DNA from 2 places in the Cryobacterium sp. TMN-39-2 genome. Region 2 is predicted to be linked to the other one. Evidence: predicted binding sites of a transcription regulator. Region 2 holds the regulator's gene; the other holds the start of a gene.
The links. The regulator LexA, encoded in region 2, represses DNA repair genes until DNA is damaged. The targets are predictions, from matches to a motif close to TCGAACANNTGTTCGA.
Positions count from the first base shown of each region.

Region 1 (15,164 bases), on a different contig from region 2:
CACGGTCCGTTAGATGGTCACCGTGCGGCGGGGAGCGCCTGAGGTGGACGCGATTGTGGTCGGCTCCGGCCCCAACGGGCTCGCTGCCGCGGTCACGCTGGCCAGGGCCGGCCTCTCGGTGCGGGTCTACGAGAGGTCCGCGACCGTCGGCGGCGGCGCCGAGACCGCGGAGCTGACCCTGCCGGGTTTCCACCACGACGTCTGTTCCGCCGTGCACCCGCTCGCGCTGGCCTCCGAGTTCTTCAAGCGGTTCGGGCTCGCGGACCGGATCGAACTTGTCGTCCCCGAGGTCTCCTACGGGCATCCGCTGCCGGGCGGCACCGCCGGGCTGGCCTATCGCAGCTTGGAACGCACCGCCGCCGAGCTGGGCCGGGACGGCGCGGCCTGGATCCGGTTGTTCGCTCCCCTGGTGGCACACTCCGAGCGGGTGGCGGAGTTCACCGGTGCGCAGCTCCTGCGGCTGCCGAGGCATCCGGAAACCGCGCTGCGCTTCGGTCTGCGGGCTCTCGAGCAGGGCAGCCCCCTCTGGGACCTGCGCTTCGCGGGGGAGACGGCGCCAGCCCTGCTCACCGGCGTCAGTGCGCACACGATCAGGGCGCTGCCGAGCATCGCCACCGCCGGCGCAGGCCTCACTCTCGCCACCTATGCGCACGCGGGCGGCTGGCCGATCCCCGTCGGCGGCAGTGGCGCGATCGTGACCGCGATGGTCGACGACCTGCTCGCCCACGGCGGCGAGATCGTCACGTCAACCGAGGTGCGGCGGCTGAGCGACCTGCCGCCGGCCCGCGTGGTGATGCTCGACCTGACGCCCCGGGCGCTGCTGCGCCTCGCCGAGGGCGAGCTGCCCGCCGCATACGCGCGGCGGCTGCGCGCCTTCAGATACGGCAACGGCGTCGCCAAGGTCGACTTCGCGCTGTCCGACCCGGTGCCGTGGCAGGCGGCCGGACTGCGGGCGGCGGGCACCGTGCACGTGGGCGGCACCCGGGCGCAGATCCGGCGAGCCGAGAACACCGTCGCGCGCGGCCGGCACGCCGAGGAACCCTACGTTCTCGTGTCCCAGCCCAGTGGCCTCGACCCCAGTCGCGCCCCGGCCGGTCAGCACACCCTCTGGGCGTACACCCATGTTCCGCGCGGCTCCGCCGTCGACCAGACCGAGGCGATCGTGCGCCAGATCGAGCGCTTTGCTCCAGGGTTCCGCGACACCATCCTGGCCAGCGCCGCTCGCAGCGCGTCCAGCGTGGAAGCGCACAATCCCAATTACATCGGCGGCGACATCTCCGCCGGCGAGGTGAGCATGACCCAACTCGTGCGGCGGCCGGTTCTCTCGCCGGACCCCTGGCGCACTCCCCTGGACGGCGTCTACCTCTGCTCGTCGTCCACACCGCCGGGCCCGGGCGTGCACGGCCTGGCCGGCTGGCACGCCGCCCTCAGCGCTCTTCGTCACGACCTTGGGGTGCGCACCGCCCCCGATCTCTCCCCGACCAATCAGGAATAGGTGACACCGTGGCCGTTAACCATCGCACCATGAACTGCCCGCCCGAAAGCGTCTTCGCCGTTCTGGCGGACGGCTGGTTATACCCGAGCTGGGTCGTCGGGGCCTCCCGGATGCGGGACGTCGACCCGGCGTGGCCGATCGCAGGAAGCGTCATCTACCACTCTGTAGGCGTCTGGCCCGCCCTGATCGACGACACCACGTCGGTTCTGGAGTGGGATCCACCCCGGCACGCGCTGTTCAAGGCTCGTGGCTGGCCGCTCGGTGAGGCCCACGTGGCGTTGGATGTGAAGGCTCGCGGCGACGGATGCGTCGTACGCATCACAGAGGACGCCACCGCCGGCCCCGCCCGGTTCGCCCCCTCCTTCCTGCGTGAACCGGCCATCAAGATCCGAAACGAAGAGACGTTGCGCCGGCTCGCCTTCCTCGCCGAGGGCGGCGCCGGGTTCAACTAGCCCCGCCGCCGTCGGGCGCGTCGCCGAAGCCGAGCCCGTCAGGAGTTCTCGGAACGCGCCCGTCTCGTCGGTCGAGCCCGCCGAGACCCCGTGAGTCAACCTTTTTCAGTGCAGAAATGTATTCGATTTCCATCTAAACTTTACTGACATTTCCTCGCATATAGTTACGATTCGTGAGAGAATGGGGGTATGGACGACGAGCTGGATAGTGGCTCCACCGCACCGACGGGAACTTCTCCCACCGGGTCGAACTTGCACGACTGGAATACGGGCCTGGCCGGTCCGGATCCCCTCCCCGCACCGGATGTCCACAGTTTGAGCGGCACCACCGATATGAAGGCCGCCGCTGCAGGTGGAACTGCCGGCCGTACTCGGGGTCCGTCTAAGCCGCGGCCTGAGTGGCGGGATCCGGCCGAGTTGCTGGGGGTGCAGCGCGCGCATACCGGTGCGTTCGGTCAGAAGCTCCAGGCTCTGGATGATGCGGCGCGGACGGTGATGGCGGTGATGGACTCCATTGATGTGAACGCGTTGAGTGACCCGGAGGTGGTCGCGTTGACGCAGATGGTCGAGCGGACCGGTCGGCCGGTGGATGCGGCCCGGGTGGCCACGGCGACCGTGGTGGGTTACCGGGCTCGTACGGGGTTGGGTTCCGAGTCGTTGGCGTGGCGGTTGGGCACCTCGCACCCCACGGATTTGCTGATTCGGTTGACGGGCATGTCTGGTCCGGAGATGAAACGGCGGGTGGCCCTGGGTGAGAAGGTCGCACCGCGGATGTTGGGCGGCACGGTCCTGGAGCCCGAGTTCCCGTTCGTGGCCGCAGCCTTAGCGGCCGGGGAGATCGGTCTTGACGCGGCGGAGAACATCGTGAAGGGTTTGGCCGACTACAAGGTGCACGGCCGCTTCGATGCCGACCAGTCGCTGGTGGACGGTGGTGAGGCCGAGCTGGTGGAGTCCGCGACCGGGTCCGTGTTCGGCCGCACCCCCGGCCCCGGCGACATCGCCACCGCCACCGTCACCGCCACCGATGACGCCGAGGCCGGCGCCGGCGCCGGAATAGTCTGCGCGGGGCCGGTCCGGCGTTTGGGTGCGTCGGCGGGGTTCACCTTCCCGCCGGACCGGATTCGGGAGATGGCGGCGACGTGGCAGGCGGTGTTGAACCCGGACGGCGCCGCGCCGAGCGATGCGGTTTTCGAGGCCAAGTCCACGTTCTCGTTCGGCAAGCTCAGCCAAGGCCTGCACCCGCTGCGCGGTGGGGTGACCCCGGAGCTCAAGGGCATCATGCAGAACCTGTTCAATACGTTCCAGTCCGCGCGCAGCGCCCCCGCGTTCCCGTCCGCGGACGAGCAGCAGCGCATCGAGGCCGGCGAACTCGTGCCCGGCGAGATCCTCGATGAACGCGACGGTGGTCAGAAACGTGCCGATATTCTCCGCGGCATCCTCGTCCAGGTCGCCCAAGACCCCCGCATCCCGACCATGGGCGGGATGCCGCCGACGGTGATGGTGCACGTGAACGCAACCGACCTGATCAACGGGGTCGGGGTTGGTTGGATCGACGGCGTCGAGGGCCCCGTCTCGATGAAGACGATCAATCAGATGGTCGACAACGGCGGCTTCCGGCCGATCTTCTTCGGCGGCACCGGCGCCGTCCTCGCTTTGGGCGATAAAGTCCGGTGCTTCACCCCGCTGCAACGCAGGGCGATCACCGCCCGAGACGGCGGCTGCATCATCCCGGGCTGCACCTGCCCACCGCAATGGACCGAAGTGCACCATGTGACACCGTGGCAAAACGGCGGCCCCACCAACGTCTCGAACGGGGTTTTGCTGTGTTGGTATCACCACCACAACATCGACACCTCCGGATGGCACATCCGCATGGTCCTGGGCATGCCCGAAGTCAAAGCCCCCCAGTGGATCGACCCCACCGGCACCTGGCGAAAACCACCCCAACACCGCGCCCACAACCCCAAAACCCGACGACAAAACGAGTAGCCACGGCACCTCAACTCGTGGGTGCCGGGTCAGGTCAGGTCAGGTCAGGTCAGGTCAGGTCAGGTCAGGTCAGGTCAGGTCAGGTCAGGTCAGGTCAGGTCAGGTCAGGTCAGGTCAGGTCAGGTCAGGTCAGGTCAGGTCAGGTCAGGCCAGGGCGAGGAAGAGCTTCTCCAGCTCGTCCACGGTGAGTGATTCGGCGTTGTCGGGGTCCGCGATGCAATCCCGCATCGCCGAGGAGACGATCGTGAACCCGGCCCGGTCGAGAGCGCTCGACACCGCGGCCAGCTGTGTGACGACATCCTTGCAGCTGCCACCGGCCTCGACGGCAGTGATGACCGCACTCAGCTGCCCCTGCGCGCGACGCAGCCGGTTGAGCACCTTCTTCTGGTTCACGGCACGCTGGTCGTCGGTTATGACCGTCGCCACTGGAGTCGACTCGGTCATGACCGGATCCCGTCCAGCGCCGTGGGCAGGCCGGCCTGCTGCCAGGCGTTCATGCCGCCGGTCACGTTGACGGCCTCGACTCCGTTGCGTTCGAGGAATGCCGCGCCCTGCAGGCTTCGGCCTCCGGCTGCGCAGATGACGTAGACGGGGCTGTCCCGCGGTACCTCGTCCAGCCGTTCGCTCAGTTCACCCAGGGGAATGGGGATGGCACCGGCCGCGTGACCGGCCTCGAATTCGTAAGGTTCGCGCACATCGACCACGACGGGATCGGAAAGGGCTGCGAGTTCGGTAACCGAGATGTCGGTCATGTGGGGTCCCTTCGGAACGGAGAGCGGGGCACGACGGTATACCCCTGAGGGTATCAGAAGATGGGGGCAGGTTGAGAGGAGGTCGCCCCAGTACCCTAGACACATGCCCGCCGTTCAGAGCCGCCTCACAGTTCGCCTGTTCGCGACCCTGGTGTTCTTCAGCGTGTTGGCCGGCCAGTTCTGGCGAAACCTGCTCGGCTGGTGGGGCTTCGGCGCCATCGCCGTGTTCATTCTGGTCGGCAGCATCGGTCTCCTCGTCTCCCTGAAGCCCGAGTGGACCTGGCGCGGCTTCCCGAAGTCCCTGGCCGCGTTCATGCTCGTCGCCACGGTGTCCCTCGCCTGGTCGGCGTACCCAGGGGCGAGCGCGATCGGTATCACCCTGCAGTGGATCACCACGATCACCGCCCTGTTCCTGGCGCTGTGCCTCACCTGGGCCGAGCTCCTGCGCACACTCGCGGTCGCCCTGCGGTGGATCCTCGGCCTCTCGATACTCTTCGAGGTCGTCGTCGCCGTGTTCATCGGCCACGCGGTGCTCCCGTTCTGGGTTGAATACACCGGCAAGATCCCGGCCGCGTTCTACTGGTCGCGCGGACTGCTGCTGGAAGGCGGCCCGATCGAGGGCATCGTCGCCAGCCGCAACCTGCTCGGCTTCATCGCCCTGCTGGCACTGATCGTCTTCGCCGTGCAGCTCTTCGCCGGCACCGTGGCCCGCGGCCGCGGCATCGCCTGGGTGACCGTGGCCCTGATCATGCTGTGGCTGACCCGGTCGGCCACAGTGTCCGTCGCCCTCCTCGCCGTCACCATCGCCCTGCTCTTCACGCTGTGGGCCCGTCGGCTGCCGCCGATGGGCCGGCGCCCGCTCTACCTGAGCGCCGCCGCGGTCCTGGCCGCCGTGGTGGTCGGGCTCGTCGCGTTCTCGCCCGCACTGCTTTCGATGCTCGGCAAGAGCGAAGACCTGACCGGACGTTTCGACATCTGGGGCCGGGTCATCGATCTCGCCGGCGAACGCCCCCTCGTGGGCTGGGGCTGGGTGAGCTACTGGGTACCGTGGGTCGAACCCTTCGACGGCCTCGCGGTGCGCAAGGGCGTGCAATACCTGCAGGCCCACAACGCCTGGCTGGATGTCTGGCTCCAACTGGGCATCCTCGGCCTGATCATCTTCGCCGCGCTCACCCTCTCGACCCTGTGGCGGTCCTGGTTCCTGGCCGTCGACAGGCCCCGCCTGGGCATCGCCGACACTGAAACCTACGCCGTCTCCTCGATCCTGCCCCTCCTGCTCACGGTGGCGCTGCTCGCGCAGAGCCTGGCCGAAAGCCGGATCCTCGTCGAATCCGGCTGGGTGCTTCTCGTGATCCTGGCCGTGCGGTCCAAGCGCGCCGGCGCAGACGCGGAGCTGCTCGGCCTGGGCCGGCGATGACCGGCCCCGCACGGCCCCCCTACGTTCCCGACGCCATCACCGCGGTGCTCGCATCGCCGCGGTTCAGCGCCACCCTCACTCACCTGATCCTCGGGTTCGCCTTTTCAACACACCTTCTGCGCAGCCTGATGGGCTGGCCGGGCCTGCTCGCCGCGCTGGTGTGTCTGGTCGTGCTCGCGACAGCCTCCATGATCGCCCGGCGGCAGAGCATCGAATGGCACGGCCTGCTGCCCCTGTCGATCCTGGTCTTCCTGGTCTGGTGCGCACTGTCGGTGCTGTGGAGCGGGTATGCGCTGCAGACCGTCAGCGGCGTCGCCTACCAGCTGGCCTTCGCGTTCCTGGCGATCTACGTCGCCCTGGTGCGCGACACCATTCAGATCGTTCGAGCCACCGGCGATGTGCTCAGGCTGCTCCTCGGGCTGTCCCTGGCCCTCGAAGTGCTTTCCGGACTGCTCCTGGACCTACCGATCGCATTCCTCGGCGTGCAGGGCAACATCACCATGCTCGGCCCCATCCAGGGCGTTTTCGGGTCGCGTAACGCCCTCGGCCTGGTATCCCTGATCGCCGCGATCAGCTTCATTATCGAGTTGCGGTCCCGCTCCGTACGACCGGGCCGCGCCGCCGCCTCGATAGCGCTGGCCCTGCTCGGCCTGCTGCTGACCCATTCCCCGGTGTTCGTCGTCGTGGCGAGCGCCGTCGGCATCGCCGCGCTGGCCCTGTACTGGCTGCGCCGCACCCGAGCCGAGGACCGCTGGCTGCTGCAGCTGAGCCTGCTCGGCGCCACGGTGCTCGCTGCCCTATTCGCCTTCGTCGGCCGCACCGGCATCATCGACCTGCTCAACGCCGGCAGTGAATTCGAGACCCGGTCGTCGCTGTGGCGCGAGATGTGGCGACTGGTGGAGGTCCATCCACTCGAGGGTTGGGGCTGGACCGGGATCTGGCCACAGGACGTCAGTCCGTACGGCTGGCTCGACTTCGTCACCGGTAGCCGGCACTCCTCCGCCCTCAACGCATTCCTCGACGTGTACTTCCAGGTCGGCCTGGTCGGGTTCCTCTCGTTCGTGGTGTTGGTGGCACTGGCCTTCATCAGGTCGTGGCTGCTCGCCTCGAACAAGAAGCCCGTGGTGTACGTCTGGTCGCCGCTGGTCCTGGTGGTGCTTCTGGTCACCTCGGCGGCCGAGAGCACCGTGCTGGTCGAGTTCGGCTGGCTCCTGCTGTTGATCTGCTCCGTCAAGGCCGCGCAGGGCCAGAGCTGGCGCCGACTGCTATCGCCCAGCCCGCGCAACGAACTGATCTGATCTGATCTGATCTGATCTGATCTGATCTGCCCGACTCCCCCACCGGTCAGCGGATGGTGGAGATGGTCAGCGTGGCGGTCGTACCGTCTGATGCGACATAGGACCCGCTCGACTGCGGCACCAGGATGTCGGCGTACCGTGCGGCCCAATCATTCGAGCAGCGCCCATCGGTCAGCACCAGGGTCGCGCTCGCCTGCCGGGCCGCCACCGGGTCGAGGGCTCCTCCCGCGGCGACGATGGCGTTGACCGCGCCGAAATCCTCCGGCCACGCCATCCCGTAGTGGAAGTACGCGATGGGGACCCCCGCGGTGACCTTCACGACCCGCGGATCCAGGCACGGGCCCACGATAAGCAGCGTTCCCGGACTCTCCGAAGCCGATTCCCTCGCGAGGCCGGCCGCAACCCGGTACCGGTCGGAGTCCGTGTCCATGAGAGCCCTGGCCTGGAACGAGCCGGCGAAGCGGACGAAGTCCCCCATCGACAGGAACGCCAGCACGGCCACCACCGCGAACCCGGCCAGTCCCACCCACCGACCCGCCGACAGGGCCCGAAGGTCCCTCGCCACCAGCACCAGCACCGGAAGGATGGTGGCGGCAATGAGGAAGAACATATCGATCCACAGCCGGTACGGTTCCGCGTTGGCGCCCCACAGGTCGTTCGACGCCAGCAGCAGCCAGGCCGTCGCGCCGCCCAGCGCGTAGGCGGCCCATTCGGGTCGCCGCCGGATCAGGCCGGCGATAGCGATCCCGACCAGCGGCACGATCAGAACGGTGCCGCCCAGCAGGCCCGCGGCTGCCGGCACCCCGAGCTGGGAATTCGACGCAACCCTGTACAACAGGAACGGGTCACCAGCGGCCAGCCCGCCGACCGTCGCAGCGATCTGCGGCGAGGCCCCGAGCGCCGCGGCACCGAAAAACAGCACGACGACCCCCCTCGTCCGCACAATCAGTACCCCCAATCCGGGCGCCATCGGCAGCAGTCCGAACACGAGGGCGGGCAGCTGGCCGAACTCGGCGGCGACCCGCGGACCCCAGACGAAGAGCACCGGGATCAGGCCGATGCTGACAACAGCGAGAATCAGCCAGCGCCCGCTGACGATGGTCAGCACGGCGAGGACCCCGGCCAGGAAATACACCGCGGCGATGAAGGAGTAGGTCTGCACGTTTGCGAGCAGACCGATCACCAGGCTGAGCCCTATGGTGCCGAACAGGCGCACGCGCTTTCCGTGCGGCCACCACCAGAGCCAGCCGAGACTGAGCAGCACCATGCCCGCAATCGATAGGGAGACGGCTTCACCGTTGAGCGGATGCAGCACCGCGAACGGACCCCAGAGCACGGCATGGGACGCCAATTCGGTGTACCAGCCGTCGCCCTGGAACACTGCGAAGGTTCCCAGCAGGAACGGAATCGGGGCCAATAGGCCCATCCACCACCGGTTTCCGGCCGTAATGAGCACCGTGGCGAGCACGGCGACCAGCACCAGCTGCGCCACCAGGCCGGTGACGTTCCACGCGGTGATCGGCGTCAGCCCGAACGCCCGCGCCACCAGTCCCGCGAACTCGTAGTACGCCCGCGGGTACGTGTTCGACCCGGTCTCGGTGTCCGGCTCGACGTCCTGGAACTGCCCCTCAGAAAAGTTCGTGACAATTGCCAGGTAGCCCAGTTGATCGTGCTCGAAGAAGGCGCGAAACCGGTTGATCGACCAGCCGGGATTCGCCAGGTACATGCCGGCCTGCGTGGCCGCGAACACGGCCACCGCCACCAGAACACTCGCGCCGCGCGCCAGCCACCCGCGTACGGATGTCCCCGCCGACCGCTCAGAGTCCACTGGTTCGCCCTCCCGGTGCCACATGTGATGCTGTGTCGGTGAACTTAGCGGGCGATCGAGATCCGCGCTTCCCCCTATAACGGGATTTCAGGAGCGGGGACTGAGAAGTCTAAGCTGGCACTTCACGAATCCGCGGATGCGCTACGGCTCGCCAGGCCCGCCGCCCGCACCATCCGCTGAACAAGTGCAGCTACAATCTTGCGAGCTCTCCGGCCGCCCCGCGCGGGAGAGAGCACACAGTCCCTGACGCAGTCAAGTGATCGGAACCAGTTCGAGTGAGTCAAAAATTTCCTGCTGACCTGAGCGAGTTCACGGTCCCCGGCCACAGCCGCGGAATCATCGACGCCCTGTCGTACCGATACCTTCTGCGGCTGCTGATCCGGAAGGGCACCCTCACCCGCTATCACGGCTCGGTTCTCGGTTGGGTGTGGTCGTACGTCAAGCCCGCCGCCCAGTTCCTGGTGTTCTACCTGGTCTTCGGGTTCTTCCTCGGCCTGAACAAGGGGATCGACAACTTCCCGATCTATCTCTTCTCCGGCATGATCGCGATCAACCTGTTCGGCGAGGCCTTCGGCAACGCGACCAGGTCGATCGTCGACAACACCGCCCTGGTGCAGAAGATCTATCTGCCCCGGGAACTGTTCCCGATCTCTGCCGTGATCGTCGCCTTCGTGCATTTCCTCCCGCAGGTCTTGATCCTTGTCATCGTCTGCCTGTTCGCGGGCTGGGTACCCACCCTGGTCGGCATCGCGAGCATCATCCTCGGCATGCTCATCGTCGTCACCCTGGCCATCGGTCTCGGACTGTTCTTCGGAGCCATCAACGTGGCGTTCCGCGACGCGCAGAACCTCGTCGAACTGATCCTCCTCTTCGCGACCTGGACCTCTCCGGTGCTGTACGCGTGGACGATGGTCGCCGACAAGGTCTCACCCTGGGTCTTCAACCTCTACCTCTCCAACCCGCTCACCTCCGCCGTTGAGTTGTTCCACGCCGGCTTCTGGTTCAGCACCACGACGGGCTCCCTGCCCCAGCCGCCACACCTGGCCGCGTTCAGCCTGATCGGCCTGCTGATTTCGCTCATCATCCTTGCTATCGGGCAACTCGTCTTCAAGCGTCTGGAGGGGCACTTTGCCCAGAACCTCTGATCCGGCCCTGCCGCGCATCATCATCGACAGCGTCGACAAGACTTTCATCCTTCGGCACACCCACTCGTTCAAGGAATCGTTCATCGCCAAGCTTCAGAAGAAGAAGACGACGACAAGTTTCTCCGCGCTTTCCGACATCGGTTTCACCGTTCAGGAGGGCGAATCCGTGGCCCTGCTGGGCTACAACGGCTCCGGAAAGTCCACCCTGCTCAAGCTCATCTCCGGGGTGATGCGACCCGACTCCGGCCGGATCCTCACCCGCGGGCGGGTCGCCGGCCTGATCGAGGTCGGTGCCGGGTTCCACCCCGATCTCTCCGGCCGGGAGAACGTGTACCTGAACGCCGCGATTCTCGGCATGAACAAGGACGAGATCGACCGCCGGTTCAACGACATCGTCGAATTCTCCGAGATCGGCGAGTTCATCGACACCGAGGTCAAGCACTATTCGTCGGGCATGTTCGTCAGGCTGGCGTTCTCCGTGGCGATCCACACCGAACTGGACATCCTGCTGGTCGACGAGGTTCTGGCCGTCGGTGACGCCCCTTTCCGCGAGAAGTGCAAGAAGAAGATCCAGGAGCTCACCGATCAGGGTAAAACCATGCTCGTGGTGAGCCACGATGTCGATATGGTCACCCAGGTCTGCAAGCGGGGGATCGTGCTGCGCGACGGCAAGGTCTGCTTCGACGGCGCGGTCAACGACGCTGTCGCCTCGATGCAAGGGAACGGTGCGTAACGCTGTGACGGCCCAGAGCGCCGACGAGGAAGCAGACCAGAAGTCCTCTGGCTTCATCCTCATCGTCGCGGCCACCGGAATCGTGGGCATCGCGGGGTACGTCATCACCTGGCTGGTGCCCGCCGTGATCGGCGTCGGCCCGTACGCCGTGTTCGCCGTGTTCTGGTCGTTCATCTTCCTCGTCGCCGCGGCGCTCTCGGGCATCCAGCAGGAGGTCACCAGGGCGACGCATCCGCGCGACACCGGCAACACCAGCTACCGCAACCGAGCAGGCGTCTTCGCTGTGGCCGCGTTCGTGGTCGTCCTGGCGCTCGTGCTGGGCACCGCCCCGCTCTGGCAGGCTCAGGTCTTCCCCACCGACGGCTGGTCGCTGGTCGTGCCGTTGGCGGTCGGCGCCGCCTCCTATGTGCCCCTCGCGGTGCTGGCCGGGTCGCTCTACGGCATCGGCCACTGGAAGGCCCTCTTCGGCCTGATCGTCGTTGAAGGCGTGCTGCGGCTGGTGCTGATCGGGATCGCGCTGGCCTTCCTGCCCGGTTCAGTTCCGCTCGCGTGGGCTGTCGCCATCCCGTTCCCCGTCACCGTGCTGGCCATCTGGCCCTTCGCCAGGTCCCGCGTCGTCGGCAAGACCCAGCTGGACGTCGCGCTGCCCGCTCTCACCTGGAACGTCGTGCGCACCATCGTCGCCGCCGCGTCGATGGGCCTGATGGTCAGCGGGTTCCCGCTCGTGCTCAGTCTCACCTCACCGGCGGTGCCCGCCGCCGAACTCGGCCTCGTCATTCTCGCGGCCACCCTGACCCGGGCTCCGCTGATCGTCGTGGGGATGGCCCTGCAGAGCTTCCTCATCGTCTTTTTCCGCGGTCGACTGGACCGGTTCTGGCGATCGCTGCTGCAGCTCGAGGCCCTGGTCCTGGGTCTGGGCGCCGTCCTGGCCGTCCTCGGCTTCCTGGCCGGTCCCGCCGTGTTCGCCTTCCTCTTCCCCGGCCAGGGCGTGCCAGAGGGCTGGGTCATCGCAACCTTCGTGGCCTCCTCCGCGCTCGTCGGTGCGCTGTGCGTGAGCGCTCCCGCGGTGCTCTCCCGCAACGCGCACAGCGCCTTCACCGCCGGCTGGGTCGTCGCCGCCCTCACCACCGTGGTCTGCCTGCTGCTGCCCGTCGATTTCCTCGAGCGCACCATGCTCGCGCTGCTCGTCGGACCGGCCGCCGGTGTTCTCCTGCACGGCGTGTATCTCGCCGTCGCACGGAACGGCGAAGTAGCACCCGTCGCCCCCGACGCGCTGGTCACTGACTGATGTCAGTCACCACGACACCAACCTCACTGACAAAGGACACCATCACCATGAACCGCACCGGCCCGCATAGGCTTGCCGACCTCAAGTGGTTCGCACTCACAGCCGTGACAGTGGGGTTCCTCGCAGTGATCCCACTGATCTGGAACCGACGCTTCTATTTCCAGGATGATTCGGAAAACGGCGCGTTCGGCGTGTGGTACCACATTGGGCAGAGTTTACTGGCGGGAAAGATCCCGGTCCTGAATCCTTCGGTGTGGTCTAGTGGAAACTACTTGGCGGAAGGCCAATGGGGCACCTGGAACCCGCTTATCATGCTCATCGGCGTCGCCGCGTACCTCTGCTCAAATGCCGTCGTCTTCATGACTGTGCTCAAGGTTCTGATGCTCATGCTCGCCGGAACCGGCGTGTATCTCCTCGCCCGTTCGTACAAGACCGCCCCCCCGCTGGCCTACGTCGCCGGGTTCGCCGTCACTCTGAACGGCTTCACCATGTATTTCGATGCCCCCTCATGGGTAACCGGACTCCTGGTCTGGGCGCTAGTTCCGTACTTCTGGGTCGCGCTGCGCAGGCTCACACAACACTCCGCCAACCCCCTGCCGGCTTTCCTGGTCGGCTATCTGATCGTCACCGTCGGTTACCTGCAGGGCACCTTCGCCATCGGGTTCGTATTGCTGGCCGTAGGTATCGACTCCCTCATTCGGCGCCGATGGCCCGAGGCGCTCCGTGTTGTCGGGGTCGGGGTCGCACTCGTTCTCGTGGCCATCACGGTTTTCCTGCCCGGCGTCCTGACGGCCTCCGTCACCAACCGCGCAGTCAGCATCATGGGCAACGACGGCATGATGAGTGTCGATCTCGGCGGTCTTCTCAGCTCCACCATCGCTACCGGCTACCCCCAGGTCGCATCTTGGTGGTGGACCGGTCCGACGGCGACCGCGCCGGTCGTCTACGTCGCCTGGTTCCTTCCCGTCCTGCTATTCGTCGACTGGCGCAAGGCCATGGCCAACCGGTCCCATGTGCGCGACCTGACCATTGTCATGGGCTTGGCGCTAGCGTACGTACTGTTGCCAACCATCCTTGGACCCCTGCGGTACCCGGTGCGGTTCATGCCGTATCTCGCCCTCACTTTGATCGTGCTCACGGTGGTCGCCCTAAGTCGTGCCGCCATCAGGCACCCCGGACGCAAGCGCCTGGTCGCGGCCTCACTCTTCATCGTCGCCGCGGTATACCTTTCATGGGCCCAATTGCCGCCGCACTATCTCGCTCTCTTCGCGGCCGGCGCGATCGCGATTGGCGGCCTCGCCGCAATTTGGTGGCTGATCCGCCGGGCCGACGCCGTACCGTCAGCAGCTTGGACGTCCGTTGCCGCTGTTGTCGTCGCCGGCAGCCTGGTACTCACAGCTGCGCAGCACTATGACACCCATTCCAGCCCTCTGTCGATGAACAATGTCCCCGCCGACACCAGCATTCCTCAAGGAGTCCTCGCCGGAATCGACGGCGACGTCATTGTTGTGGGCGATCCCGTGGACTACCAGAGCGACCCTGCGGCTTGGCGGGAGACCCTGATGGCGAACACGTGGTACCTCAGCCCCGCCGCCGTGCAAAACCGGTATCAGCTCATCGGCTTCTCCCAGTACAACGCGACGATGTGCCTGCAGTATCTGGGCGGCACCTGCCCCGGGCTTTTGACTACTTTGTTCGAGACCCGAGATGCCACGGGTATGCAGCTTGTTGACCAGCTGTCCATCGACAACATCCAGATCCTCAAAGTCTCGTTTGAGAACGAGCAATCTGCGACTGACTCCGGCACGGGCACAGAGACCGAGAATGAGACGGTGACGTGGGACACGCCCCCTGAGGGCTGGAGTCTGGTGGAGGATACCGGGCTGACCGTAGTCTGGAGCCGGGACGAACCTGTAGGTCCGGCCGGCGGCGTCGTGTGGACGAGCGAGGGCACCAGCGTCGAGACGCTCTCCCAAACCGACACCTCCGTCACGATGAAGGTACTCTCAGTCGCCTCTGAGGGGGGGACCGTGGCCCTGAGCAGACTGGCCTGGCCGGGATACTCGGCGGAGCGCGCCACGCTCACCGCGGCGCCTGTAGACGGCTTTCTCCTTGGGCTGGATATCCCGCAGTCCTCGGAGGGTGAAATCGTCACCGTGACGTTCCAGCCGCCAGGCTGGGCCATCGAGCTGACGGCCTGGCTGACCGCTATGGGTGGCATCCTCATCTGGACGATCCTCGTCGTGATCGGCCACCTGCGCCGCCGCTCCAACCGCACCGCCGCCTAGCTGTAACAATGCCCGCCAACAGTTTCGCGCTGCACCTCCGCTGCGGCTGGCACTGATCGTGAAGCCTCCTGTTACGGGGTGTCTTCGAAGTGGCGGAGACGCGCGCCACGTTTCACCATCTGCTTGTCCAGTCCGTCTCCGACGACGTGCCACGCTCATCCAAGATCTGTGTGCGGCCCGTCCCGCCTACACCGCAAGGCTGGCATCGCGAATCCAGAGGCGTCGAAGCGACTGCAGATCAGAGAACTAGAGGAAACAATCTCTGTTGTCGAGCAAACGCGGATCAGGTCTGCCCGACGGCACGTCCCAAGTGCACCGCAGCATCGAAGCGCGCGGGATCTGCGCACCCGCGCGGTCCGGGCAGACATCCAAGCTTTGCGCGATATGGCAGTCGTCCTGGTAGTCATGAACCACTTCTGGCCGACTCGAGTCACCGGCGGCTATGTGGGCGTCGACGTATTTCTCGCGATCTCCGATAC
Region 1 is NZ_SOFX01000045.1:20,991-36,154, forward strand. Features, by position in the region: gene E3O57_RS16925 (polyprenol monophosphomannose synthase) at 1-13, shown strand, start outside; gene E3O57_RS16930 (NAD(P)/FAD-dependent oxidoreductase) at 14-1,495, shown strand; gene E3O57_RS16935 (SRPBCC family protein) at 1,504-1,947, shown strand; gene E3O57_RS16940 (HNH endonuclease signature motif containing protein) at 2,137-3,936, shown strand; gene E3O57_RS16945 (metal-sensitive transcriptional regulator) at 4,081-4,380, opposite strand; gene E3O57_RS16950 (rhodanese-like domain-containing protein) at 4,377-4,688, opposite strand; gene E3O57_RS16955 (O-antigen ligase) at 4,792-6,105, shown strand; gene E3O57_RS16960 (O-antigen ligase) at 6,102-7,403, shown strand; gene E3O57_RS16965 (hypothetical protein) at 7,450-9,231, opposite strand; gene E3O57_RS16970 (ABC transporter permease) at 9,507-10,376, shown strand; gene E3O57_RS16975 (ABC transporter ATP-binding protein) at 10,360-11,109, shown strand; gene E3O57_RS16980 (hypothetical protein) at 11,114-12,397, shown strand; gene E3O57_RS16985 (hypothetical protein) at 12,445-14,685, shown strand.
Region 1: E3O57_RS16940 (HNH endonuclease signature motif containing protein) is a predicted target of LexA. The motif match lies at 2,058-2,073, and genes of this name have one in related genera.

Region 2 (15,164 bases):
ACCGCGGCGCCGTGCCCATCCTCGTGGGCGGGTCCGGGCTCTACGTGTCCTCCGTCGTCTACGACTTCCAGTTCCCCGGCACCGACCCGGTGCTCCGCGCCCGACTCGAGGCCGAGCTCGTGGAGCAGGGCCCCGGCCTGATGTACGATCGGCTCAAGGTCGTCGACCCCGGCTCCGCGGCCCGCATCGGCGCCAGCAACGGCCGCCGGCTCGTGCGCGCCCTCGAGGTCGTCGAACTCACCGGCGCCCCGCACACCGCGGTGCTGCCCGGCGATCCGGTCTACTGGATGCCCGCCGTGACGCTCGGGCTGCGCCTGCCCCGCGAGGTGCTCACCCCGCGCCTGGACGCCCGAGTGGACCGCATGTGGACGGCCGGACTCGTCGAGGAGGTGCGCGCCCTCATCCCCGCCGGCCTGGAAGGCGGCGTCACGGCCAGCCGGGCCATCGGCTACGCCCAGGCCCTCGGCCAGGTGCACGGCACAATGTCGCAGGCGGATGCCGTCGAAGCGACCCAGCAGCTGACCCGGCGATACGCCCGCCGTCAGGTGAGCTGGTTCAAACGTGACCCGCACACGCACTGGATCGACGCCGACGACGCGGACCGGGTCGACCAGGCCGTCAGCCACCTGCCCTGACGCCGAATACCGTAGCCCGAGTCCCTAAACTGAACACATGGGCATCGATCTCCACTTCACCAAGGGCCACGGCACCGGCAACGACTTCGTGCTGTTCGCCGACCCCGACGGCCGACTCGACCTCACCCCGGAGCAGATCCAGGGCATCTGCGACCGCCAGTTCGGCGTCGGCGCCGACGGCATCATCCGCGCGGTGCGGTCGGCCAACCTCGATGCGGGTGCCGCGGCCCTCGCCGAAGACGACGGCGCCGAGTGGTTCATGGACTACTGGAACGCCGACGGAACGGTGTCGGAGATGTGCGGCAACGGCATCCGGGTGTACACCCGATTCCTCCTCGAACAGGGCCTCGTCGACCTCGGCCCCGGCGACACCCTGGCCATCGGCACCCGCAGCGGCGTGCGCGACGTGCAGCAGAACGCCACCGGGTTCCAGGTGGACCTCGGCCGGTGGCGGCTTGAACCGGGGGAGACCCTGGTGCGTGCCAAGAACCTCGCCGTTGCCCGCCCGGGGCTGGGCATCAACGTGGGCAACCCGCACGTGGTGGTGGCCCTCGCCGACGAAAACGAGCTCGAGAGCGCCGACCTGACCTTCATTCCGCAGCTGGACCCCGAGCCCGCCGAGGGCGCCAACGTGGAGTTCGTGCTGCCGCATGATCCGCTCGTCGTCGACGGCGTCGGCCGCATCCGTATGCGCGTGCACGAACGCGGCAGCGGAGAGACCCTCTCCTGCGGCACCGGTGCCGTCGCGGCGGCCCTGGCCACCCGGCACTGGGCCGGCCAGGGCGCGCCGAACCAGTGGCGTGTCGAGGTCCCCGGCGGCGTTCTGGGCGTGCGGATGTTCCCCACCGAAGACGGCGAGCACGTCTCCCTGTCCGGCCCCGCCACCCTGGTCTTCGACGGCACCCTCGCCCTCGCCTAACCCTGCCGCGAACCGTGACTTAGGCCCCTGGGTTGTGGGGCCTATCTCACAGTTCGCGGGGGAGCGTCAGGCGGGTTTGTGCGCCTGCAGGATGCGGAAGCCCTTGTCGGTGGCGTAGCGGGAAACCTCGAGGGCGCCGGGTTGCCCGGCGAACTCCTCGGCGAGCCAGCGGTGCAACGAATCGGAGCCGAGGTTGCGCTGCACGACGAGCCAGGCATCCGAGCCGGGCTTCAGACGCGGCAGCCAGTGCTCGAGCATCGTGTGCAGCTCGGCCTTGCCCACCCGGATCGGCGGGTTCGACCAGATGCCGGCGAACACGACGGAATCGGGAACATCCGCCGGCAGGACCGCGTTGATGTTGGTGAGCCCCAGGCTGGCGGCGTTCATCCGCACCAACTCGAGGGCTCTCTCGTTGACGTCGACGGCCCACACCGTGGCCGTGGGATCGGCCAGCGCCAGATGCAGGCTGATCGGTCCCCAGCCACAACCGAGGTCCAGCACATCCCCGCCGCCGGAGGGCAGCGGAGCCTCACGCATCAGCACCTTGGTACCGGTGTCGATGTGCTCGGGGGAGAAAATCGCGTTCGCGGTGGTGACCGCACGGATTTGACCGGCGATCTTCACGGTGATCTGCCGCAATTTCAGGTCGCTGCCCGGAGTCGACGAGAAATAGTGTTCGGAAGCCATACAGCGAACTTATCGAAAAAAGAGGAACTAGAGTTAAAGCAATGACTGATATAAACGCTCCACACGATGGCGATGACGATGTAGTTGCGCGCGTGCTGGCCAGCGCCGAGAGCCGGTCCTCCGGCTACTCGCTGTTCGCGAGCGGATCGGCGCAGGCCCTCTCGGCACGCCCGGCCAACGGCGGTTTCGACGGCGGCGACCACGACGGCGAACAGACCGAACGTGAAGACCGCAACGCCCTGCGCCGCGTCGGTGGGCTCTCCACCGAACTGCAGGACGTCACCGAGGTTGAATACCGCCAGCTGCGCCTGGAAAACGTCGTCCTGATCGGCGTCTACTCCGCCCGTAGCCTGCTCGACGCCGAGAACTCCATGCGCGAGCTCGCCGCCCTGGCCGAAACCGCCGGCGCCACGGTGCTGGACGGTCTGCTGCAGCGCCGCGCCACCCCGGACCCCAGCACCTACCTCGGCAAGGGCAAGGCCCTCGAGCTCGCGTCCATCGTGGCGGCGCTCGGCGCCGACACCGTGATCGCCGACACCGAACTCGCGCCCAGCCAGCGGCGAGCCCTGGAAGACGTGGTCAAGGTTAAGGTCATCGACCGCACCGCCGTGATCCTGGACATCTTCAGCCAGCACGCCAAGAGCAGGGAGGGTAAGGCGCAGGTCGAACTCGCCCAGCTCGCCTACCTGCTGCCCCGACTGCGCGGCTGGGGTGACTCGATGTCCCGCCAGGCCGGTGGCCAGGTCGGTGGCGCCGGTGCCGGTATGGGCTCGCGTGGACCCGGTGAGACGAAGATCGAACTCGACCGGCGCCGCATCCACACCCGGATGTCGCGACTGCGCAAGCAGATGCTGGAGATGAAGCCCGCCCGCGAGGCCAAGCGCGCCAACCGCAAGCGCAACGCGGTGCCGTCGGTCGCGATCGTCGGGTACACCAACGCCGGCAAGTCCAGCCTGCTCAACCGCATCACCAAGGCCGGCGTGCTCGTGGAGAACTCCCTCTTCGCCACCCTGGACGCCACTGTGCGGAAGTCCACCACGGACGACGGTCGGCTGTACACCTTCACCGACACCGTCGGTTTTGTGCGCAACCTGCCCCACCAGCTGGTGGAGGCGTTCCGCTCCACCCTCGAGGAGGTCGCGGACTCCGATGTCATCATCCACGTCGTCGACGCGTCCCACCCCGACCCGGCCAGCCAGCTTGCCACGGTGCGCGAGGTCATCGGCGAGGTCGGTGCCAGTGACATCCCCGAGCTGGTGCTGTTCAACAAGAGCGACCTGGTCAGCGACGACGACCGGCTCGTGCTGCGGGGCCTCGCCCCCCAGGCGATCTTCGTGTCGGCGCGCAGCGGCGAGGGCATCGACGAGGTGCTGCGGGTTCTCGAGACCATGCTTCCCCGTCCGGAAATCCGCCTGGAACTGCTGATCCCCTACGACCGCGGTGACCTCATCCCGATCCTGCACGAGCAGGGCAAGGTTCTGGCGTTGGACTACTCCGAGACCGGCACCCAGGTCACGGCCCTTGTGTCGCCCGGTATCGAGGCCCAGTTCACCCCGTTCGTGGTGGCACCGGCCATCTCCGGCTGACCCCGATCCGCCCGAAGGCGGCACCCGCTCCTGAGCCAGGAACGGGTGCCGCCTTTGGCCGTTAACGCCCCCGATCGGCCGCGAACGTAACAATCGGCCACGCAGCAGCGCGCCCGAAGGTGCGTTGTTAGAGTCATCACATTCGTTGCCGGCGGGATACTCTGCCCGGCATGGAGCGACAGCCGAGCCCGGCACCCGCCCGCGAGCAGCCGCCCGGTATCCGTGGCGGTCCGCGGCCGCCAGGCCCTTCGAACTGAACCCACCATGCCGAATGAGGAACCATGACAGCGACCCCCACGACCCCACCGGCGGACCCCGACTGTCGGTCGAGCATCCCGTTCTCGTTTGAGCTGTACCCGCCCAAGACGGATGCCGCGACGACGGCCCTGCATGCCACCATCGACGCCCTGGCTGCGGCCCGTCCGAAGTTCATCTCGGTGACCTACGGCGCCAGCGGTTCCTCCCGCACCTCGTCCCTGGACGTGCTGCGCTACATCCGCCGGGCCACCATCGTGGACCCGATGGCGCACCTCACCTGCGTCGGTTCCTCACATGCCGAGGCGAGCAGCCTGATCCGCGAGTTCCTCGATGCCGGCGTGAGCAGCTTCCTCGCCCTCCGCGGTGACCCGCCCGAGGGCCTGACCGAGAACGACGCCTTCCTCGGCGACCTGCACAGCGCCGGCGAGCTGGTGCAACTGATCCATCGGGTACAGGCCGAGCGAGTGCCGTACCAGGAGACCCCCATCCCCGGACTCCCTCGCGCCCGCGCCGTGAAGACCGAACGTGAGCACGTGCGCATCGCCGTGGCCGCGTTCCCCAACGGGCACCCGCGCTCACGATCCACCGCGCAGGACATCGACACCCTGCTGGCCAAGCAGGCGGCGGGCGCCAACCTCGCCATCACCCAACTCTTCTTCCACGCCGACCACTACCTCAGCTTCATCCAGCGAGCCAGGGAAGCCGGAGTGGAGTTCCCGATCCTGCCCGGCATCATGCCCGTCACCAGCCCCGGCCGGCTGCGGCGCATCCTCGAGCTCTCCGGGGAGGAATTGCCCGCCGAACTCTCGATCCAGCTCGAAGTGGAACCCACCCTCGAGGGCCAGCGCGAGATCGGCGTCAGCCACGCCGCCGCCCTCGCCGAGAAGCTCATCGCCGGCGGGGCTCCCGGCCTGCACCTCTACGCCTTCAACCAGCACGAGACCGTGCTCGCCGTGCTCGACCGCGCCGGCGCGCTCGCACCGGCACAACCGGTCGTCTCCGCTCACAACCCACCTCCGACCCATCCCTCGACCAGCCCTGCCGACACCCGTGCCGGAATCCACTCCACGAAGGACCACTACTGATGACCATCACCGTCCCCGCATTCCCCACCGGAACGATCCTCGGCTACCCGCGGATCGGCCGCCGCCGCGAACTGAAGAAGGCCGTCGAAGCCTTCTGGGCCGGTCGGATCGACGCCGCTCAACTCGAAGCCACCGCGGCAGCCCTGCGCAACACCACCCGGGAGCGGCTCGTCGGCCTCGGGCTCGGCCGCAGCGACTCGTCGATCCCGGAGAGCTTCTCCTTCTATGACCAGGTGCTGGATGCGGCGGTGACCGTCGGCGCCATCCCCACCCGCTTCGCCGGTCTCGTCGACGCCGACGGTCACCTCGACCTCGCCGGCTACTTCACCCTGGCCCGCGGCGCCGGCGAGAACCTGCCGCTCGAAATGACCAAGTGGTTCGATTCCAATTACCACTATCTGGTGCCGGAAATCGGCCCGGAGACGAACTTCCACCTCGCCAGCGACCGCATCGTGCGGGAGTTCGACGAGGCCGTCGCCGCCGGCTTCCTCACCCGACCCGTCATCGTCGGTCCGGTCACCTTCCTGCTCCTGGCCAAGCCGAGCGAAACGGCCCCGGCCGGCTTTCACCCGCTCGATCGCCTCGACGACCTGCTGCCGGTCTACGCCACCCTGATCGAGCGCCTCGCCGCCGCGGGTGCAGAGTGGGTACAGCTGGACGAACCGGCCCTCGTCAGCGAGAGCATCGACATCCCGCGCGACCGTGCCCTCGCCGCCCTCGCCCGGGCCTACGACGCCCTCGGCGGCCTCGACAGGCGGCCCGGACTGTTCGTGGCCGCGCCCTACGGCAGCCTCGACGACGCCCTACCCGTTCTGGCCAAGACCCCGGTCGAGGCCATCGGCCTGGACCTCGTGCGCGGCACGGTGCCCGCCGACGTGCCCGGCCTGGCCGGCACCACCCTCGTGGCCGGCGTGATCGACGGTCACAACATCTGGCGCGGCGACCTCGCGGCGGCGTTCGACAAGGTGGCCCAGCTGGGCGCGCTGAGCGACCGGATCGCGGTCTCCAGCTCCACCTCGCTGCTGCACCTGCCGCACGACGTCACCGACGAGACCAAGCTCGGCGCCGACCTCACCGGCTGGCTGGCGTTCGCCGACCAGAAGATCGGTCAGGTCGCCACCCTCGCTCGCGGCCTCTCCGAGGGGCAGGCTGCCGTGCAGGCCGATCTCGACGCGGCCACCGCGTCGCTGGAGGCGCGCCGGGTCTCGCCCGGCGTGCGTGACGGCGCCGTACGCGCCCGCCTCGACACCCTCACCCCGGCCGACTTCAGCCGCGGCGACTACGAGGCCCGCTTGGCCGCTCAGGATGCCGTGCTCGACCTGCCCCCGCTGCCGACCACGACCATCGGCTCGTTCCCGCAGACGAGTGATATCCGCCGCGCTCGCGCCCGCCTGGTCTCGGGTGAACTCGCATCCGCCGACTACCAGGAGCTCATGCGCGCCGAGATCGGCCGGGTCGTGCAGCTGCAGGAAGACCTCGGCCTCGACGTTCTCGTCCACGGTGAACCCGAGCGCAACGACATGGTGCAGTACTTCGCCGAGAACCTCGATGGCTTCACCGTCACCGAGAACGGCTGGGTGCAGTCCTACGGCAGCCGGTGCACCCGTCCGTCGATCCTGTGGGGCGACGTCCGGCGGCCGGCGCCCATCACCGTGGAGTGGTCCAGCTACACCCAGACCCTCACCGAGAAGCCGGTCAAGGGGATGCTCACCGGACCGGTCACCATCCTGGCCTGGTCGTTCGTGCGCGACGATCAGCCGCTGGGGGAGACCGCCCGGCAAGTGGCGCTCGCGCTGCGCGACGAGATCGGTGACCTCGAGGCGGCCGGTATCCGGGTGGTGCAGGTCGACGAGCCCGCGCTGCGCGAGCTTCTGCCCCTGAAGAAGAAGGACCACGCCGACTACCTGGACTGGTCGGTCGGGTCGTTCAGGCTCGCTACCGCGGGGGTCGCCGACCAGACCCAGATCCACACCCACCTCTGCTACTCGGAGTTCGGGGTCGTCATCGACGCGATACGCAACCTGGACGCCGACGTGACCAGCATCGAGGCCGCCCGGTCGAAGATGGAGGTCGTCGCCGACCTGCAGACCAGTGGCTTCGACCACGGCATCGGCCCGGGCGTCTACGACATCCACTCGCCGCGGGTGCCCGGTGTGGCCGAGATCACCGAACTTCTCGAGCGGGCCTTGCAATCGATCCCCGCTCGCCAGGTCTGGGTGAACCCGGACTGCGGGCTGAAGACCCGCGGGTATGCGGAGACCGTGGAGTCCCTGCGCAACGTCGTCGATGCCACCCGCGCGGTTCGGGCGACGCTGGTCTGACCTCGCTCGCTCTGACTACGCCGGCACAACACGAAGGCCCGACCCCTTGCGGGGTCGGGCCTGTTGTGTGCCTGGAGCGGTGCGGATCTAGACCGAACGCAACACCGCGACGACCTTGCCGAGGACCTCGGCGAAGTCACCCAGAATCGGCTCGAAGTTGGTGTTGCGGGGGAGCAGCCAGGTGTGGCCGTCGCGCTGTCGCAGCACCTTCACCGTGGCTTCGCCGTCGAGCATGGCGGCGACGATCTCGCCGTTCTCCGCGGTCTTCTGCTGGCGGATGACCACCCAGTCGCCATCGCAGATGGCGGCGTCGATCATCGAATCACCGACGACCTTGAGCATGAACAGCTCGCCCTTGCCCACCAGTTGGCGGGGGAGCGGGAAGATCTCGTCGATCTGCTGGTCGGCCATGATCGGGATACCGGCGGCGATGCGGCCGACGAGCGGCACCATCGCCGCATCACCCACCTGGATGCCGGACTGGTAGTCATCGGCGGCGCCGGGCGTGACTTCCTCTGAGGACTGAGGCAGCTCGATAAGCACCTCGAGCGCGCGCGGCCGGTGCGGGTCGCGCCGCAGGTACCCGCTCAGCTCGAGCTGGTGCAGCTGGTGGGTCACGCTCGACAACGAGGACAGACCAACGGCATCGCCGATCTCGCGCATGCTCGGCGGGTAACCGCGGTCGCGCACCGAACGCTGGATGACGTCCATCACAGCGCGCTGTTTGTCGCTCAGGCTCTTGCGGCGTCGCGTGCCGCCCTTGTCCCGAGGTGTGCTCTGTTGTGCCACGTTGACGCTCCTCTGGTTAGTCGGTTCGGGCTGGTGCTGGTGGGGCTCGTGCTCGCCGGGCTGATGCTCGTCGGGCTCATACTTCTCGGGCTCGGGCAGCAATGTCGGTGGTGTCTGTTTGAGTACAGCTACCCGATCGAAACTGTAGCCACAGAGCAGCGGTTCGTAGACATGCATTCGAGTGTGTTGCGGAATCTGTCTCCATAATATCCGGAAACAGGGTTGATTGTTCGAACACTCGAAGATATATTCGGAACATAGATTCGCATCTGGCCCTCCCGGCCGAGGGTCAGATGCGTTACCAGGAGGTTTGACATGAGCGCAGCATCTGCAGCACCGGACAACCACAGCCCGGCCACCCCGCCCACCACACACCTGCGGCTGACCCGCCGCGGGCGGGCCGTTTTCACGGCCCTCGCCGCAGTGCCCCTGGTACTCGGCGTCATCGGCATCGCCGTCAACGGCGGCATGGCCGCGGCAGAGGGTAGCGCGGGTATCGGCGCGGCCGCGTTCGACTACGTCACCATTGAGGCCGGCCAGTCGCTCTGGCAGCTGGCCGAGTCTGTCGCCCCCGGACAAGACCCGCGCGACGTGATCATTGACATCGTCAACCTCAACCAGCTGTCCTCCGAGGCCGTGCAGCCCGGCCAGCGCCTCGCCCTTCCCGCCGACTACTGAGCCGCCCAGCTCAGCCCGAGCCGCTCAGCCCGAGCCGCTCAACCCGGTGCCGCTCAGCCCGGAGCCGCTCGCCCCGCCCCGCCCTGCCTCGGATACGAGGGGTCGGCCGCGGGCGCAACTAAGCTTGTTCGGGTGACCAGCCTCGACGACCTGCCCCTGCGTGCCAACCTCCGCGGACAAATCCCTTACGGAGCACCCCAGCTGCACGTGCCGGTGGCGTTGAACGTCAACGAGAACACCCACCCGATCCCGCCCGCGGTCGCCGCCGACATCGCGGAGGCCCTGGCCGAGGCCATCCTCACCGTCAACAGGTACCCCGACCGGGAATTCGGCCAGCTGCGCGACGCCCTCGCCGGCTACCTCGGTCACGGTCTCACCCGCGACAACATCTGGGCCGCCAACGGTTCCAACGAGGTTCTGCAGCAGGTTCTGCAGGCCTTCGGCGGGCCGGGCCGGTCGCTGCTCGGCTACGCGCCGACCTACTCGATGTACTCGATCCTCGCCTCCGGCACCGATACCCGCTGGATCCCCGGCGGCCGCGACGCCGACTACGAACTTTCGCCGGAGACCGCCGCCCGCTGGGTGGAGGAAACCTCGCCCGACATCGTCTTCCTCTGCTCACCGAACAACCCGACCGGCACCCCGTTGTCGCTGGAGGCCATCGCGGCCGTCTACGACGCCACCCCCGGCATCGTTGTCGTCGACGAGGCCTACGCCGAGTTCGCACCGGACGGCACCGACAGCGCCCTCACCCTGCTGCCCGGCCGGGAGCGCTTGCTCGTGTCCCGGACCATGAGCAAGGCCTTCGCTTTCGCCGGCGTGCGGCTGGGCTACCTGGCCGCCGACCCGGCTGTCACGGACGCGCTGCGCCTGGTCCGGCTGCCCTACCACCTGTCCGCCCTCACCCAGGCGGCGGCCGTGGCCGCGCTCGCCCACACCGGTGAGATGCTCGCCATGGTCGACGACATCCGGGTGCAACGCGATCGCCTGGTGACCGAACTGACGAAGCTCGGCTTCAGCCCACTGCGCAGCGGAAGCAACTTCGTGTTGTTCGGCGGAGTCTCCGACCCGCACGCGATCTTCCAGGCACTCCTGGCCGAAGGCATCCTGATCCGCGACGTCGGTATCCCCGGCCACCTCCGGGTCTCGGCCGGCACCGAAGCCGAGACGAGCGCGTTCCTGGCCGCCATCGCACGGCTCCGCCCGATAGCCGAATAAACTAACGCCATGAGCAACGTCACGCCCTCGCCTCGCCGTGCCCACCTGCAGCGCGAAACGAGCGAATCGAGCATCGACCTCTCGATCAACCTCGACGGCACCGGGGTGAGCGACATCCACACCAGCGTGCCGTTCTACGACCACCTGCTCACGGCGTTCGCGAAGCACTCGCTGACCGATCTGACCGTGCACGCCAAGGGCGACATCGAGATCGATGTGCACCACACCGTCGAGGACATCGGCATCGTGCTGGGCCAGGCCATCAAGCAGGCCCTCGGTGACAAGGCCGGCATCTCCCGCTACGGCGACGCCCTGGTGCCGCTGGACGAAGCCCTCGTGCAGGCCGTCGTGGACATCTCCGGTCGGCCGTACCTCGTGCACACCGGCGAGCCCGCCGGATTCGAATTCCACCTCATCGGCGGGCACTTCACCGGCTCAATGGTGCGGCACGTTTTCGAGGCCATCTCCTTCAACGCCGCGTTGACCGTGCACGTCACCGTCCTCGGCGGCCGCGACCCCCACCACATCGCCGAAGCCGAGTTCAAGGCCTTCGCCCGAGCCTTCCGCCAGGCCAAGGCCTACGACCCGCTGGTCTCCGGCATCCCGTCCACCAAGGGCGCACTGTGACCTCGGTCGTCGTCCTGGACTACGGCACGGGCAATGTGCACTCGGCCGTTAAGGCGCTCGAACTCGCCGGCGCCGACGTCACCCTCACCGGCGACCGCAAGCTCGCGCTCGAGGCCGACGGACTCCTGGTCCCCGGCGTCGGCGCGTTCAGCGCCGTGATGGCGGCGCTGAACGACGCCCACGGCGGCGACATCATCGACAAGCGCCTCTCCGGCGGGCGGCCGGTGATGGGCATCTGCGTGGGCATGCAGGTCATGTTCGAACACGGCGTCGAGCGCGGCATCGACACCGCGGGCCTCGGCGAGTGGCCGGGAACCGTCACCGCCCTGCCGGCACCGGTACTGCCGCACATGGGCTGGAACACCGTCACGCCCGACCCCGACACCGTGCTGTTCCGCGGACTGGAAGAGGAACGGTTCTACTTCGTGCACTCCTATGCCGCCCAGGAATGGAGCCTCGACGTGATGCCGCCGTTCCCGGTTCCCCGCCTCACCTGGGCCGAGCACGGCGCCCCGTTCCTCGCCGCCGTGGAGAACGGTCCGTTGTCGGCCACCCAGTTCCACCCCGAGAAAAGCGGCGACGCGGGCATCCGGCTGCTGAAGAACTGGCTCGGCACGCTCCGCGACTAGACATTCCCCCGTCGGTCGCTCCATCGCGGCCGCACCAACACGAAAAGGTCACCACAGCACATCATGAGCGAGTTCAACAAGACCCCGAAGCTGGTCCTCCTGCCCGCCGTCGACGTCGCCGACGGCAAGGCCGTCCGTCTCACCCAGGGTGAGGCCGGTACCGAGACCAACTACGGCGACCCGATGGATGCCGCCCTCGACTGGGCGAACCAGGGCGCGGAGTGGATCCACCTCGTCGACCTCGACGCCGCATTCGGGCGCGGTAACAACACCGCTGTGCTCAAGAAGGTCATCAAGCAGCTCCGCGGCGTGAATGTGGAGCTCTCCGGCGGCATCCGCGACGACAAGTCGCTCGAAGCGGCGCTGAACACCGGCGTCAAGCGAATCAACCTGGGCACCGCCGCACTGGAGAACCCCGAGTGGGCCGCCAACGTGATCGCCCAGTACGGCGACGCCATCGCGGTGGGACTGGATGTGCGCGGCACCACCCTTGCCGCCCGCGGCTGGACCAAGGACGGCGGCGACCTGTGGCAGGTGCTGGAGCGCCTCGAAGAGGCCCGCTGCACCCGCTACGTCGTCACCGACGTCACCAAGGACGGCACCCTCAAGGGGCCGAACATCGAACTGCTGCGCGAAGTGATGGAGCGCACCCACCGCCCCGTGATCGCCTCCGGAGGTATCTCCAGCCTCGACGACATCGCCGCGCTGCGCGAACTGGTACCCCTCGGCCTGGAAGGCGCGATCGTGGGCAAGGCCCTCTACGCGGGCGCCTTCACCCTCGCCGAGGCGCTGGATGTCTCCGGCGCGTAACCTCGGCTCGACCGGTCGGCCTGACCCCGCCGGCGGCTCCGCCGGTGGGGCTGCCGGTGACACGTCCGCGGATTCGGCCGGCCAGCCCTGGGCGAACCGGTCGCTGGAGGACACCGCGTTCGCCGACGACGACGGCCTCGCGCCGCCCGCCCTGCTGCGTGCGCTCCGCCGCTTCCAGGCCCGCGAGACCGGCGAGGAGGACGTCGTCGACGCCTTCCGTTCGGCGCGCCTGCTGATCCCTCTGGTCACCGCCCTCGGCGCGGATGAGGCCGGCACCGTTTCAGACGGAGCCGCCGGCCCGCACGGGCTGCGGGTGGACAAGACCCAGGAACTGTCGATCATCACCGTGGCCGGCCCGGACGGCCGCGCGGTGTTCCCGGTGTTCTCCTCGGCCGCAGCCATGCACCAGTGGAACGCCCAGGCGCGCCCGGTGCCCGCCGACGCCGTGCGGGTGGCACTGGCGGCGGCCCAGGAGAGCACCGACCTCGTGGTGCTCGACCCCACCGCCGACACCGAGTTCGCGGTGCGCCGACCGGCGCTCTGGGCGATCGCCCAGGGCGCGCCCTGGACCCCCAGCTACGCCAGCCGCTCCGTCGCCGTGGCGTTCGAGGAGTCCATCGCGACCGAGCTGTCAGTGCTCTCCGTGAGCCTGACCGCGGGCGACCCGCAGTCGCGGCTGGCGGGGCCCGAACTGATCGTGCGCCTCGAACTCGTCGACGGGCTCAACCGTGCCGTCCTGGACGCCACCCTGGCCCGCCTCGCGGCGCGCTGGGCGGCCAACGATGTGATCGCCACCGGGGTGGACTCCCTGCGGGTGCAGCTCGTCGCCTCGGCCTGACCCTCCACGCCCGCCGCCCGCCCGGCCCATCCGTCACCCGCAGAAACAACAGATAAGAGCGGCTTCCGAGCCGATGTCGGGGGTATCGGTAAGGATGGGTAGATGACGGAGATCCTCCAGCGCCTCTCACCGGCCACCCGCACCTGGTTCTCCGGCGCGTTCGATGCGCCCACCGAGGCCCAGCTCGGCGCCTGGGACGCCATCTCCCGCGGATCGCACACCCTCGTCGTCGCCCCCACCGGGTCGGGCAAGACCCTGGCCGCGTTCCTCTGGGCCCTCGACAAGCTGTACTCGACCTCCACGACACCGGTTGAACAGGATGCGGCCGCCGCGCCCACTGGCACCCGGGTGCTGTACATCTCGCCGCTGAAGGCTCTCGGCGTTGACGTGGAACGCAACCTGCGCGCCCCGTTGGTGGGCATCGGCCAGGCCGCCGAACGGCTGGGCCTGGCGCCGGTGCGGGTGACCGTTGGCGTGCGCAGCGGCGACACCCCCGCCGCGGACCGCCGGGCGCTCGTGAAGACACCGCCAGAGATCCTCATCACCACCCCCGAATCGCTCTTCCTGATGCTCACGTCCGCCGCCCGCGAGTCCCTGCGCGGCGTCGACACCGTCATCATCGACGAGATCCACGCCGTCGCGGCCAGCAAGCGCGGCGCCCACCTCGCCGTGTCCCTCGAACGCCTCGACGCGCTCCTGGCCACCCCCGCGCAGCGGATCGGCCTGTCCGCCACGGTGCGGCCGGCGTCTGAGGTGGCCCGGTTCCTCGGCGGTCAAGCACCCGTGGAGATCGTGGCGCCCAAGAACGAGAAGCGGTTCGACCTGCGCGTCGTGGTGCCCGTGGACGACATGACCCAGCTCGGCGCCGTGCCCGCCTCGGAGGGCGCCACCTCCGCCGCGGCCCCGCAGACCGGGTCGATCTGGCCGCACGTGGAAGAAGCCATCGTGGACGCCGTGCTCGCGCACTCCTCCTCGATCGTGTTCGCCAACTCCCGCCGCCTGGCCGAACGGCTCACCGCCCGGTTCAACGAGATCTACAGTGAGCGGCTCGCCGCGGCCGAGGAGGCCGAGCTGGTGCTCGCGGGCGGCCCGGACGCCGGGGGAGCGGCCGGTGCCCAGGCCGGCGCAGCATCCGCTGCCCGAACGACCGCCACCGCACCGCCACCGCGGCCGCCCGCCGAGCTGATGGGCGGCAGCGGCCAGACCGAAGGTGCCGAGCTGCTCCTCGCCCGCGCCCACCACGGCTCGGTCAGCAAGGAACAGCGGGCCATGATCGAGGACGACCTCAAGTCCGGCCGGCTGCGTTGCGTGGTGGCCACGTCGAGCCTGGAACTCGGCATCGACATGGGCGAGGTCGACCTGGTCGTGCAGGTGGAATCGCCGCCGTCGGTGGCCAGCGGCCTGCAACGCGTGGGCCGGGCCGGCCACCAGGTCGGCGAGGTGTCCAGGGGCATCATCTTCCCCAAGCACCGGGCCGACCTCATCCACGCCACCGTCGCCGCCGAGCGGATGGTGTCGGGCATGATCGAGTCGCTGCAGGTGCCCGCGAACCCCCTCGACATCCTCGCCCAGCAGACCATCGCCGCCGTCGCGCTCGAACCCATCGACGCCGAGGAATGGTTCGACGCCGTACGGCGCAGCGCCCCGTTCGCCACCCTGCCCCGCTCCGCCTACGAGGCCACCCTCGACCTGCTCGCCGGACGCTACCCGTCCGATCAGTTCGCCGAACTGCGCCCACGGATCATCTGGGACCGCGACACCGGCCTGCTCACCGGCCGGCCCGGCGCACAGCGCCTGGCCGTCACCAGCGGCGGCACCATCCCCGACCGTGGCCTGTTCGGAGTCTTCATGGTCGGCGGCGACCAGCCCACCGGCCGCCGGGTCGGCGAGCTCGATGAGGAGATGGTCTACGAGTCCCGCGTCGGTGACGTCTTCGCGCTCGGCGCCACGAGTTGGCGCATCCAGGAGATCACCCACGACAGGGTGCTCGTGCTGCCCGCGTTCGGCGAACCGGGCCGGCTGCCGTTCTGGAAGGGCGACGGCCTGGGCCGGCCCGCCGAGCTTGGCGCGGCCATCGGCGCGTT
Region 2 is NZ_SOFX01000012.1:26,722-41,885, reverse strand. Features, by position in the region: gene miaA (tRNA (adenosine(37)-N6)-dimethylallyltransferase MiaA) at 1-635, shown strand, start outside; gene dapF (diaminopimelate epimerase) at 673-1,554, shown strand; gene E3O57_RS04540 (class I SAM-dependent methyltransferase) at 1,621-2,241, opposite strand; gene hflX (GTPase HflX) at 2,283-3,827, shown strand; gene E3O57_RS04530 (methylenetetrahydrofolate reductase) at 4,109-5,170, shown strand; gene metE (5-methyltetrahydropteroyltriglutamate--homocysteine S-methyltransferase) at 5,170-7,491, shown strand; gene lexA (transcriptional repressor LexA) at 7,579-8,202, opposite strand; gene E3O57_RS04515 (LysM peptidoglycan-binding domain-containing protein) at 8,596-8,958, shown strand; gene E3O57_RS04510 (histidinol-phosphate transaminase) at 9,091-10,176, shown strand; gene hisB (imidazoleglycerol-phosphate dehydratase HisB) at 10,186-10,803, shown strand; gene hisH (imidazole glycerol phosphate synthase subunit HisH) at 10,800-11,432, shown strand; gene priA (bifunctional 1-(5-phosphoribosyl)-5-((5-phosphoribosylamino)methylideneamino)imidazole-4-carboxamide isomerase/phosphoribosylanthranilate isomerase PriA) at 11,496-12,242, shown strand; gene E3O57_RS04490 (SseB family protein) at 12,226-13,080, shown strand; gene E3O57_RS04485 (DEAD/DEAH box helicase) at 13,183-15,164, shown strand, end outside.